DNA from 3 places in the Streptomyces sp. NPDC087845 genome. Region 3 is predicted to be linked to each of the others. Evidence: riboswitches for the same ligand, from Rfam matches in the RefSeq annotation. Region 3 holds a riboswitch; each other region holds the start of a gene.
The links. A riboswitch is a leader RNA that binds a small molecule or an ion and turns the genes downstream of it on or off. The one in region 3 is predicted to bind cobalamin.

Region 1 (3,265 bases), on a different contig from region 3:
GTGACTTCGAGGATCTCGGTGCACAGGTTCGACGAGTGGACGACGCGGCCCGGCTCGGCGGTCTGGTTCGCGGTCCGGTTGGAGGCGTCCTTGAACGTCATCCAGCCCTGGCCGGTCTGCGCGAGGGTGCGCATCATCCGGCCGTACAGCTCACGGGCCGGCATCGACTTGCGGGCCAGCCCCTTGGCCTCGGCGGCCCGGTACGCGGCGTCGAACTCGTCGCCCCACAGGTCGACCAGCTCGGGCACGTCGGCGGGCGAGAACAGCGACCAGTCGCCGTCCGCGTCGACCCGGCGCATGAACTCGTCCGGGATCCAGTGCGCCAGGTTGAGGTTGTGCGTACGCCGCTGGTCCTCGCCCGTGTTGTCGCGCAGCTCCAGGAACTCCTCGACGTCCGCGTGCCAGGTCTCCAGGTAGACGGCGGCAGCGCCCTTGCGGCGGCCACCCTGGTTGACCGCGGCGACGGAGGCGTCGAGCGTCTTCAGGAACGGCACGATGCCGTTGGAGTGCCCGTTGGTGCCGCGGATCAGCGAACCGCGGGCGCGGATGCGGGAGTACGAGAGACCGATGCCGCCCGCGTGCTTGGAGAGCCGCGCCACCTGGTGGTAGCGGTCGTAGATCGAGTCGAGCTCGTCGAGCGGGGAGTCCAGCAGATAGCAGGAGGACATCTGCGGGTGGCGGGTGCCGGAGTTGAACAGGGTCGGCGAGGACGGCAGGTAGTCGAGCCGGCTCATCAGCCCGTACAGCGCCGCGACTTCGTCCAGGGCGCGCTGCGAGTCGTCCTCGGCGAGCCCGGCCGCCACGCGCAGCATGAAGTGCTGGGGCGTCTCGATGACCTGGCGGGTGTGCGGGTGGCGCAGCAGGTAGCGGCTGTGCAGGGTCCGCAGCCCGAAGTAGCCGAAGCGGTCGTCGGCGCCGTCGGCGAGCGAACGCTCCACCAGCGCGTCGAGGGCCGCCGCGTGCAGCGCGACGAACGCGGCCGTACGGTCCGCGATCAGTCCCTCGCGATGCCCGACGGCGACCGAGGCGGAGAAGGAGACCGCGCCCTGTCCGGCCGCCTCGTCCGCGACGGTGCGGGTCAGGAGCCGGGCGGCGAGCCGGGAGTAGGCGGGGTCCTCGGAGATCAGCCCCGCGGCGGCTTCGGTGGCCAGCGACCGCAGCTCGGCCTCGTCCGCCCGGGCGCTGCGGCCGCGCAGCGCGGCGGCGGCGACGCGACCGGGGTCGGTGTCGGGCAGATCGGCGGTGAGGTCGGTCAGGGTCCGCAGCAGCGCGGTCCCCGGTCCGTCGGATGCGGTCGCCTCGGACTCGACTGCTTCGGACAGGGCGACTGAAGCCGGATCGGCTGGCGCGATGGTCACGTGGTGCTCTCCCTCGCTCGGCTCGGGGCCGGCGGGGAACGGGGCAGCCGGGCAGAGGCGGGCCCGGGGCAGGGCAGTACTCCACTCGGCGTCCACCGGCCCATCCGCGAGGCCCGGACGTCTGGCATCCGGTTCGGTCGAGCCGGATGCGCTGCCGGCAGGTCCTCGGACTCACTCGGGGGTGCGCAAAAGCACACCGAACACACCGTTGCGGGACAGTTCCGGATTCGCACCGGATTCCCCTGCGGCGACAGCGAGGATGAGCATACATGTGGGGGCCGCCCGATGAGGCAGCCCCCACATGTTGTGTCGCGCAACAGAACTCGGACCCGGAGAACGGGCTCTGCGGCCCTCTTGCGGGCCGCGGGACCCCGACCGTGCGGACGGCCCGCCGCGCCCCGCTGGAGGGGCTCGACGGGCCGTCCGCACGGTATCGGCGCGGCCGTCAGTGGCCGCCGGGAGCCCCGGCCGTGGCCGGCGGGAGCTCCACCTGGACGCCCAGGTCGCCGGCGTCGGCCGTGTAGTCGGCCGGAGAGGTCTCGTCGACCCCGGCGGGCGCCTTCACGGCGTTCAGGACGAAGGTGAGCACCACCGTCACCACCACGTTCAGCACGAATGCCGTCAGACCGATGTACCCGATCTCACCGATCCCCGGGATCTCCTTGGACGACCCGCCGAAGTGCGCCTGGGTCGGGCTCGCGACGCCGTACGCGGCCACCGTCCCGTACACCATGCCGACCGCCCAGCCCGCGAGCAGCGCCCAGCGGTGGAACCAGCAGGTGAACAGGCCGCCGACCAGGGCCGGCATCGTCTGGAGGATCCAGATCCCACCGAGCAGCTGGAAGTTGATCGCGACCGTCTTGTCCATGGTGAGGACGAAGGCGAGCGCGCCGACCTTCACCAGCAGCGACACCAGCTTGGAGACCTTGGTCTCCTGCTCGGGGGTCGCGTCCGGTTTCAGGAAGTCCTTGTAGATGTTGCGGGTGAAGAGGTTCGCCGCGGCGATCGACATGATCGCGGCGGGCACCAGCGCGCCGATGCCGATGGCGGCGAACGCGACGCCCGCGAACCAGTCCGGGAACATGTCCTCGAACAGTTGCGGGATGGCCAACTGCCCGTTGTCCACCTTGATCCCGGCGGCGATCGCCATGAAGCCGAGCAGCGCCAGCAGACCCAGCATCAGCGAGTACAGCGGCAGGATCGTGGTGTTGCGCCGGATCACGTTGCGGCTGCGGCTGGAGAGCGTCGCCGTGATCGAGTGCGGATACATGAAGAGCGCCAGCGCCGAGCCCAGCGCCAGGGTCGCGTAGCCCCACTGGCCCGCCTCGCCGGGCGCGAGTCCGGCCACCGGTTTGCCGGCCGCCGCGTTCTTCTGCGAGAACGCCTCGCCCGCCTTGGCGAAGATGTCGTCGAAGCCCCCGAGTTTGATCGGGATGTAGATGATCGCCACCGCGATGACCAGATAGATCAGCCCGTCCTTGACGAACGCGATCAGCGCGGGCGCCCGCAGGCCGGACGAGTAGGTGTACGCGGCGAGCACCGCGAACGCGATCAGCAGCGGCAGGTCCTTGACGAACCAGTGGGTGTTCTCGCCGCCGCCGACTCCCATCACGTCCAGCACCGCCTGGATGCCGACGAGTTGGAGTGCGATGTACGGCATCGTGGCGAGGATGCCCGTGACGGCGACCGCCAGCGACAGCCCCTTCGAGCCGAAGCGCCCGCGGACGAAGTCCGAGGTGGTCACGTACCCGTGCTTGTGCGAGACCGACCAGAGCCGCGGCAGGAAGGTGAAGATCAGCGGGTACACGAGGATCGTGTACGGCACGGCGAAGAAGCCGGCCGCGCCCGCCGCGTAGATCGCCGCGGGAACGGCGACGAAGGTGTACGCGGTGTACAGGTCGCCGCCG
Region 2 (3,265 bases), on a different contig from region 3:
GAGCGCCGGGAGGCCTTCGTCCTCACTCAGGTCCTCGGCCTGGAGTATGCGGAAGCGGCCTCGCTCTGCCGTTGTCCGGTGGGCACGGTCCGTTCCCGGGTGGCGCGCGCCCGGATCGCACTGGCGGAACTGCTCCTCGCCGCCGAGCACGGGTCCGACGGCGAAGCCGGCTCAGCCGCCGTCGCCGGCGCGGGCCGTCCAGCGTTCCTCGACCTTCGCGATCCTCCAGTACGCCAACGCCACCGCCCACACCAGCACGAAGAGTCCGACGATCAGGTAGCCGACGTTGCCCAGGTCGAGGCCGGAGATCCAGCTCGTGACCGAGTCCCGGAGATCGAGCTTGTCGTGCAACACGGTGACCAGCTCGATCGTGCCGATGAGAAAGGCGACCGCGATCGACAGGCCCGTGATGGCGAGGTTGTAGAAGACCTTGCGCACGGGGTTGGAGAAGGCCCACTGGTAGGCGAAGTTCATGAACGTCCCGTCGAGCGTGTCGAACAGGCTCATCCCGGCGGCGAACAGCAGCGGCAGGCACAGGATCGCGTACCAGGGCAGACCGGCTGCGGCGCCGCTGCCCGCCATGACCATCAGGGTGACCTCCGTGGCGGTGTCGAAGCCGAGACCGAAGAGGAAGCCGAGCGGATACATCTGGCCGGGCCGGGTGACGGACCGGGTGAACCGGCCGAGGATCCGGTTCATGAACCCTCGCGAGTCCAGGTGCTGCTCCAGCTCGGCCTCGTCGAAGCGGCCGGCGCGCATCGCCCTGAACACGCGCAGAATGCCGGCGAGCGCGACCAGGTTCAATGCGGCGATCAGGTAGAGGAAGGACCCGGAGACGGTCGTGCCGACCACACCCAGCACCTGGTGCGCGCCCGAATCCTCGTTGATCAGTACCCCCGCGAGGCGCGCTCCCCCGGCGACCAGTGCCGCCATGGCGATGACCACGCTGGAGTGTCCGAGGGCGAACCAGAAACCGACCGACACGGGCCGCTTGCCGTCGGCCATCAGTTTGCGGGTCGTGTTGTCGATGGCGGCGATGTGGTCGGCGTCGAAGGCGTGCCGCATGCCGAGCGTGTAGGCGGTGATCCCCAGCCCGATGCCGAACGCCTTGGAACCGACCTGGTAGTGCTCCGGCACGACCAGCAGGAACAGCACTCCGAACGCCACCACGTGCAGAGCCGCAATCACCGCCAGCAGCCCCGCGGTACGGATGGTGTCCTCGCGCCGCCATGTGAACACGGCGGAGTCGGGCAGGGTCATGCGGTCACGCTCCAGCACCTCGTGGATGACTTCGTGAGATGCCGTGGCCGGTCTCCTGGCTGACGGGTTCGCTCGCGCTCGTGCCCGCCCCTGCCTTCCCGGCCGCGCTCTGCGGCCAGTGGCGTCAGTGGGACGGATACTCCCCGATCACAGTGGCGAGGGCCGCTCCGGCCTGAGACTCCTGGAGTCTTTCACCGGTCTTCCCGAACACCACGGCGCGCCCACTCTAGGTTCCCGCGAACGGCGCCTACAAGTCCCGCCTACAAGTCCGGTGGCGTGCGCGGCGGTTCCCCCCCGAGACGTGACCGCGGCCTCCGGGGAGGGAATGGCCCGGGGAACGCCCTCCATTCCCTCGGCGCGGAGGGCGCGGAGGGCGTGGAGGGCGCGGAGGGTCAAGTCCCCTTCCCGGCATACCGGAGCTCGTGACGCAGGACGCCGCCCTGGCGCACGGCCCCGTCGTGGCAGCGGATTAAATCGCACGCCACGGGCGTTGTTCCTGTTCAGCGCCGATTCGTAGAAGAGTGGAAGAATCGGGCAGATCTGGAGGCATGGCTGTGCACGGTGAGTACAAGGTCCCGGGCGGGAAGCTCGTCGTCGTCGATCTGGACGTCGAGGGCGGGGCGTTGCGCAACGTACGGGTGGCCGGGGACTTCTTCCTGGAACCGGACGAGGCGATTCTCGCGATCGACGCGGCGCTCGAAGGTGCCCCGGCCCACACCGACACCGCCGGGCTCGCCGCCCGGATCGACGCGGCCCTGCCCCCCTCGACCGTGATGCTGGGCCTCAGCTCCGAGGGCGTCGCCGTCGCCGTACGCCGGGCCCTCGCGCACGCCACCGAGTGGAGCGACTACGACTGGCAGCTCATCCACGAGGCGCCGCAGCCCCCCGCGCTCCACATGGCCCTCGACGAGGTCATCACCGCGGAGGTCGCCGCCGGCCGGCGCCCGCCGACGCTCCGGGTCTGGGAATGGGACTCCCCCGCCGTCATCATCGGAAGCTTCCAGTCCCTGCGCAACGAGGTCGACCCCGCCGGTACGGACCGCCACGGGGTCACCGTCGTCCGCCGCATCTCGGGAGGCGGAGCCATGTTCGCGGAGCCGAGCAGCACCATCACGTACTCCCTCGCCGTGCCCCAGTCCCTCGTCTCGGGCCTTTCCTTCGCCGACAGCTACGCCTACCTCGACGACTGGGTCCTCGAAGCTCTCGGCGACATGGGTATCAAGGCCTGGTACCAGCCGCTCAACGACATCGCGACCGAGATCGGGAAGATCGCCGGAGCCGCCCAGAAGCGCGTCGTGGGTCCCGACGGCGGGCCCGGCGCCGTGCTGCACCACGTGACGATGTCCTACGACATCGACGCCGACAAGATGCTCGACGTCCTGCGCATCGGCAAGGAGAAGATGTCCGACAAGGGCACCAAGAGCGCCAAGAAGCGTGTCGACCCGCTCCGCCGGCAGACGGGTCTGCCGCGCGCAACCGTCATCGACAACATGATCGACTCCTTCCGGAAGCGCCACGGCCTCACCCGCGGCCGGGTCACCCCCGAGGAGATGGCCCGGGCCGAGGAACTCGTACGCACCAAATTCGGTACGGCCGAGTGGACGGCGCGAGTGCCGTAGCCCCTGGGGCCGCGGCGCGGACAACCGCTCTCGGGGCGGTGGGCCCGGGACGCCCGCCATGCCGCGGCCACCCGGCGTTCATGTCGTCCGGAGACGATGCGCCGGATCGATCGGGCTCCACGGGACGGAGCGAAGAACGCATGAAACGCCTCGCCTCCACCGCCGCCCTGGCCCTCGTGGTCTCCGCGGTCCTGGGCGTCTCCCAGCCTGCTCAGGCCGGTCCCCGGCCGTCGGGTCCGCCGGGGCCGGGCTTCTATTCCACGAAGACCCCGTACGAACCACGGCAGGACGCCCGGACATACCGGTCGGCGCCCAAGGGCTTCGTTCCGGTGTTCACCGAGAGCGTCTCGCGCCACGGCTCGCGCACGTCGACCAGCAGCGAGGAC
Region 3 (3,265 bases):
CGGCTTGGCCACCGAGGCGAGCGCCTCCGCGGTGCTCGCGTCCGGGGCGACCCGCGCGCACGCGGTACGCGGCGCGGGAGGAGTCTCCCCGGCCGGGGCGTCCGCCGCGGTGCCCGGGTCGATGACCAGCGCGACCCGCTTGCTGCCGTCCTTGGCCGGGGTGTCCGCGCAGATCTCCGAGAACCCGGGGGAGCGGCGCGGCTGCGCCGAGTCCTGCGAGTCCTCGCTCACCGCGAACCGGAAGCCCTGCACCGCGCCGTCGTCCGGCCGGACCAGGGACGGGCCCTGGGTGGCGTACGTCCAGCCGGTGCCGGAGCCCTCCCAGAACGACCAGTACCGGTACCCGTCCGCCCACGCCGTCCCCGCGCCGAGCACGGCCAGGACGGCACCCAGGACCACCAGGAGGGCGGCTGCCCTTCCCGCCCGCCTCACAGCTGCTGGTTCTTCCGGCGCCCGCTGATCAGGAAGCCGGCGCCCGCACCGACGACGAGACCGATGCCGACGTACCACCACACGCCGCCGATCACGTCGTCGCCGCTGTGGACCTCGTCCTTCTCCGTGGCCACGTACCCGGTCTCGGCGGACGGGTCGGGCGTCGTGACGGCCGCCGGAACGGGACCGGCCGCGTTCAGCCGGTCGACCAGGTCGACGCCGCCGAAGTCGCGGGCGTCGGAGCCGGTGGCGTGGGCGGCCAGGATCAGCTGCGCGTAGGCGGCGGGACCGTTCTGCTCGGCCCACGCCCCGGAGTTCTTCTTCAGCCAGGCCACGGCCTTGGCGGCCTTGTCCTGGTGGCCCGCGGCGGACAGCGCGACGACCGCGTCCGCGGTGTTGCCGAAGTCGGGCTGCGGGGTGGAGTCGGCGGCTCCGGGCATCGGCGCCAGGTCGAGATGGCCGCTGGTGGCGAGTGCGTCCGCGAGGTAGTGGGCGCCGTTCTGGGCGGCCTGCTCGGGCGTGAGCCCCGGCCCCGGCCCCGGGTGGCAGGTGGGCGCCTTGGCCGAGGCGTTGTTCCCGACGGCCATGGCCTTGCCCATCGTGCCGAGCACCGCGGCCGCGGTGGCGTCCGCGTTGGCGGCGAGCTTCCCGGCCTTGTCGGGCTGGTAGGCGAAGGCACCCCCGTCCTTGCCGCCGCACGGGATCGCGAGCCCCAGCAGCGGGGCGTAGGGGGTCTTGCCGCCGTGGGTCGTGATGTCGCCTAGCCGCTGGCCCTGCCGGGCGAGGGCGCCGATCACCAGCGAGGTGGAGTTGGCGTCACTGGCCGCGCCCGGGGAGTAGCCCCAGCCGCCGTCCTCGTTCTGTACGGACTTCAGCCAGCGGACCGAGTCGTTCACGGTGTCCCGGTGCCCGCCCACCTCGACGAGCGCCTGGACGGCGGCCGCGGTGGCGTTGGTGTCCAGCACGGTCTTCCCGGTGCACGGCTGGGAGACGTCGGGCCGGTACGCGGCGTAGGCGCCGTTGGAGCACTGCTGGGAGATCAGCCAGTCCACCGACTTCGCGGCGGGCGTGACGCCCTCGACCCGCTGCGCGAGGAAGGCGAGCGACTGCCGCCAGACGCCGTCGTAGGTGGGGTCCTTCGTGCCGTACAGCCCGGACGGCAGCGCCGCGGACGGCGAGGGCGACGGGGACGGCGCTGCGACCGCGACCGGGGCAGCGGCCGCACAGAGCACGGTGGCGGTGGCGGCGAGCGTTGCTGCTCTGCGGCGTACGGTCATGGCGGGCGGGGCCTCTCCTGTGGGGGGATCCGGGCACAGGCACGCTCAGGCACCAGGCTCCGGCCCCGTATTCCTCGACGGTGCCGACCACCGGGGTTCCGGTGGCGGGAGCCGGTCACGACCGCGGACAGGGCATTCCGGCTCACCGCCTGGAACGACGGTTCACGGCTGCGTGGTCAGTGCCGGATTTGCACCGGCTTCCCCCTGAACGGGCATGATGACGACTCGCACACTGTACCGGGCGGGGAAGGGCGGGTTCCGGGCCGGTGGCCGCGGCAGAGCCCTTCGCGGAGTGGTCACACCGCGATGTACGTCACAGGGTCGCTCCCCGCCACGGCCTCCGCGCGCCCCAGCTTCACCAGCCGCCGCAGATGCGCCTCGGCCTCCGAGACGGCGATGTTCCGCGAGCCGCGCGGGATCCGGTCCCACGGCCGGTTCCACTCCATCCGCTCGGCCAGTTCCCACGGCGTCAGGGCGGTGGCCAGCAGCCCGAGCAGCCCGGTCAGCCGCTCCTCGTGATGAGCCAGGAGTTCCTGTACGCGCCCCGCGGCGTCCGCGAACGCGTACTGATGGGCGGGCAGCACCTCCGCCGCCCCGAGCCTGCCGATGCGCTCCAGCGAGTCGAGGTAGTCGCCGAGGGGATCGGTGACCGCGGCGTCGTCCGGGTCCTCGTACAGCCCGATGTGCGGGCTGATCCCGGGCAGCAGATGATCCCCGGAGAAGAGCCGGCCCCGGCCGGGCAGATTCCCCGGATGCCGCTCCTCCAGATGCAGGCAGACATGGCCGGGTGTGTGCCCCGGCGTCCAGATGGCCCGCAGCGTGCGCCCCGCCAGGTCGAGGAGCTCCCCGGGAACGATCTCCCGGTCCGGGAGCGCGGCCCGCTGACCGGGCAGGGTGTGTGCCCGGCCCCGCTCGGCCGCGGCGGCCCGCAACGGCGCGAGATGCTCCTCGGGCGCACCGACCGCGGTGAGCTTCGCCACGAGATACGACAGCCAGGTGCCCGGCCGGGACTCGCGGGTCCGGCGCACGATCGCGGCGTCCGCCGCATGCATGGCGATCCAGGCCCCGGACGCCTCGCGCACCTGCCCGGAGAGGCCGTGGTGGTCGGGATGGTGGTGGGTGACGACCACGCCGTGGACGTCACCGGCATCCGCGCCGACGGCGGCGAGCCCGGCGGTGAGCGTGTCCCACGCCTCCGGGTCGTCCCAGCCCGTGTCGATCAGGACCGGCCCGCGATCGGTGTCGAGGACGTGCACCAGGGTGTGGCCGAGCGGATTGTCCGGGATGGGGACCTTGATGCTGTGCACGCCCCCGCCGTGGTCGGTCACCTGCGTCATGGGCTCGCCCTCTCTCTCCGAGGCATGGCCGGTGTACCGGACGTACGGGTGTGCGGTGCACCGCGCCCACTGTAACGAGAACTTGTTTCAGTAGTAGCCCCGGTCGACCATCTCTTCCGTCCGTGGTCCGCGTGCGCCGCGCGTCACGCGGACCACGGTTCCCGCGTCAGCGCGAACGGTGGGGGGCGGTCCTCACGGTCCGCACCCCGCGCCGGGCAG

Region 1: linked by a shared signal. The riboswitch ahead of ACIOMQ_RS35805 (ribonucleoside-diphosphate reductase subunit alpha) and the one ahead of ACIOMQ_RS12470 (prenyltransferase/squalene oxidase repeat-containing protein) in region 3 are both predicted to bind cobalamin.
Region 2: linked by a shared signal. The riboswitch ahead of ACIOMQ_RS09285 (HoxN/HupN/NixA family nickel/cobalt transporter) and the one ahead of ACIOMQ_RS12470 (prenyltransferase/squalene oxidase repeat-containing protein) in region 3 are both predicted to bind cobalamin.

What each region holds. Positions count from the first base shown of each region.
Region 1 is NZ_JBIUVC010000021.1:105,871-109,135, reverse strand. Features, by position in the region: gene ACIOMQ_RS35805 (ribonucleoside-diphosphate reductase subunit alpha) at 1-1,358, opposite strand, end outside; cobalamin riboswitch at 1,497-1,628, opposite strand; gene mctP (monocarboxylate uptake permease MctP) at 1,804-3,265, opposite strand, start outside.
Region 2 is NZ_JBIUVC010000003.1:5,701-8,965, forward strand. Features, by position in the region: partial or broken gene ACIOMQ_RS09280 (sigma-70 family RNA polymerase sigma factor) at 1-147, shown strand, start outside; gene ACIOMQ_RS09285 (HoxN/HupN/NixA family nickel/cobalt transporter) at 172-1,260, opposite strand; cobalamin riboswitch at 1,288-1,490, opposite strand; gene ACIOMQ_RS09290 (biotin/lipoate A/B protein ligase family protein) at 1,815-2,879, shown strand; gene ACIOMQ_RS09295 (histidine-type phosphatase) at 3,020-3,265, shown strand, end outside.
Region 3 is NZ_JBIUVC010000004.1:103,378-106,642, reverse strand. Features, by position in the region: gene ACIOMQ_RS12475 (SCO2322 family protein) at 1-432, opposite strand, end outside; gene ACIOMQ_RS12470 (prenyltransferase/squalene oxidase repeat-containing protein) at 429-1,709, opposite strand; cobalamin riboswitch at 1,818-1,953, opposite strand; gene ACIOMQ_RS12465 (MBL fold metallo-hydrolase) at 2,006-3,046, opposite strand.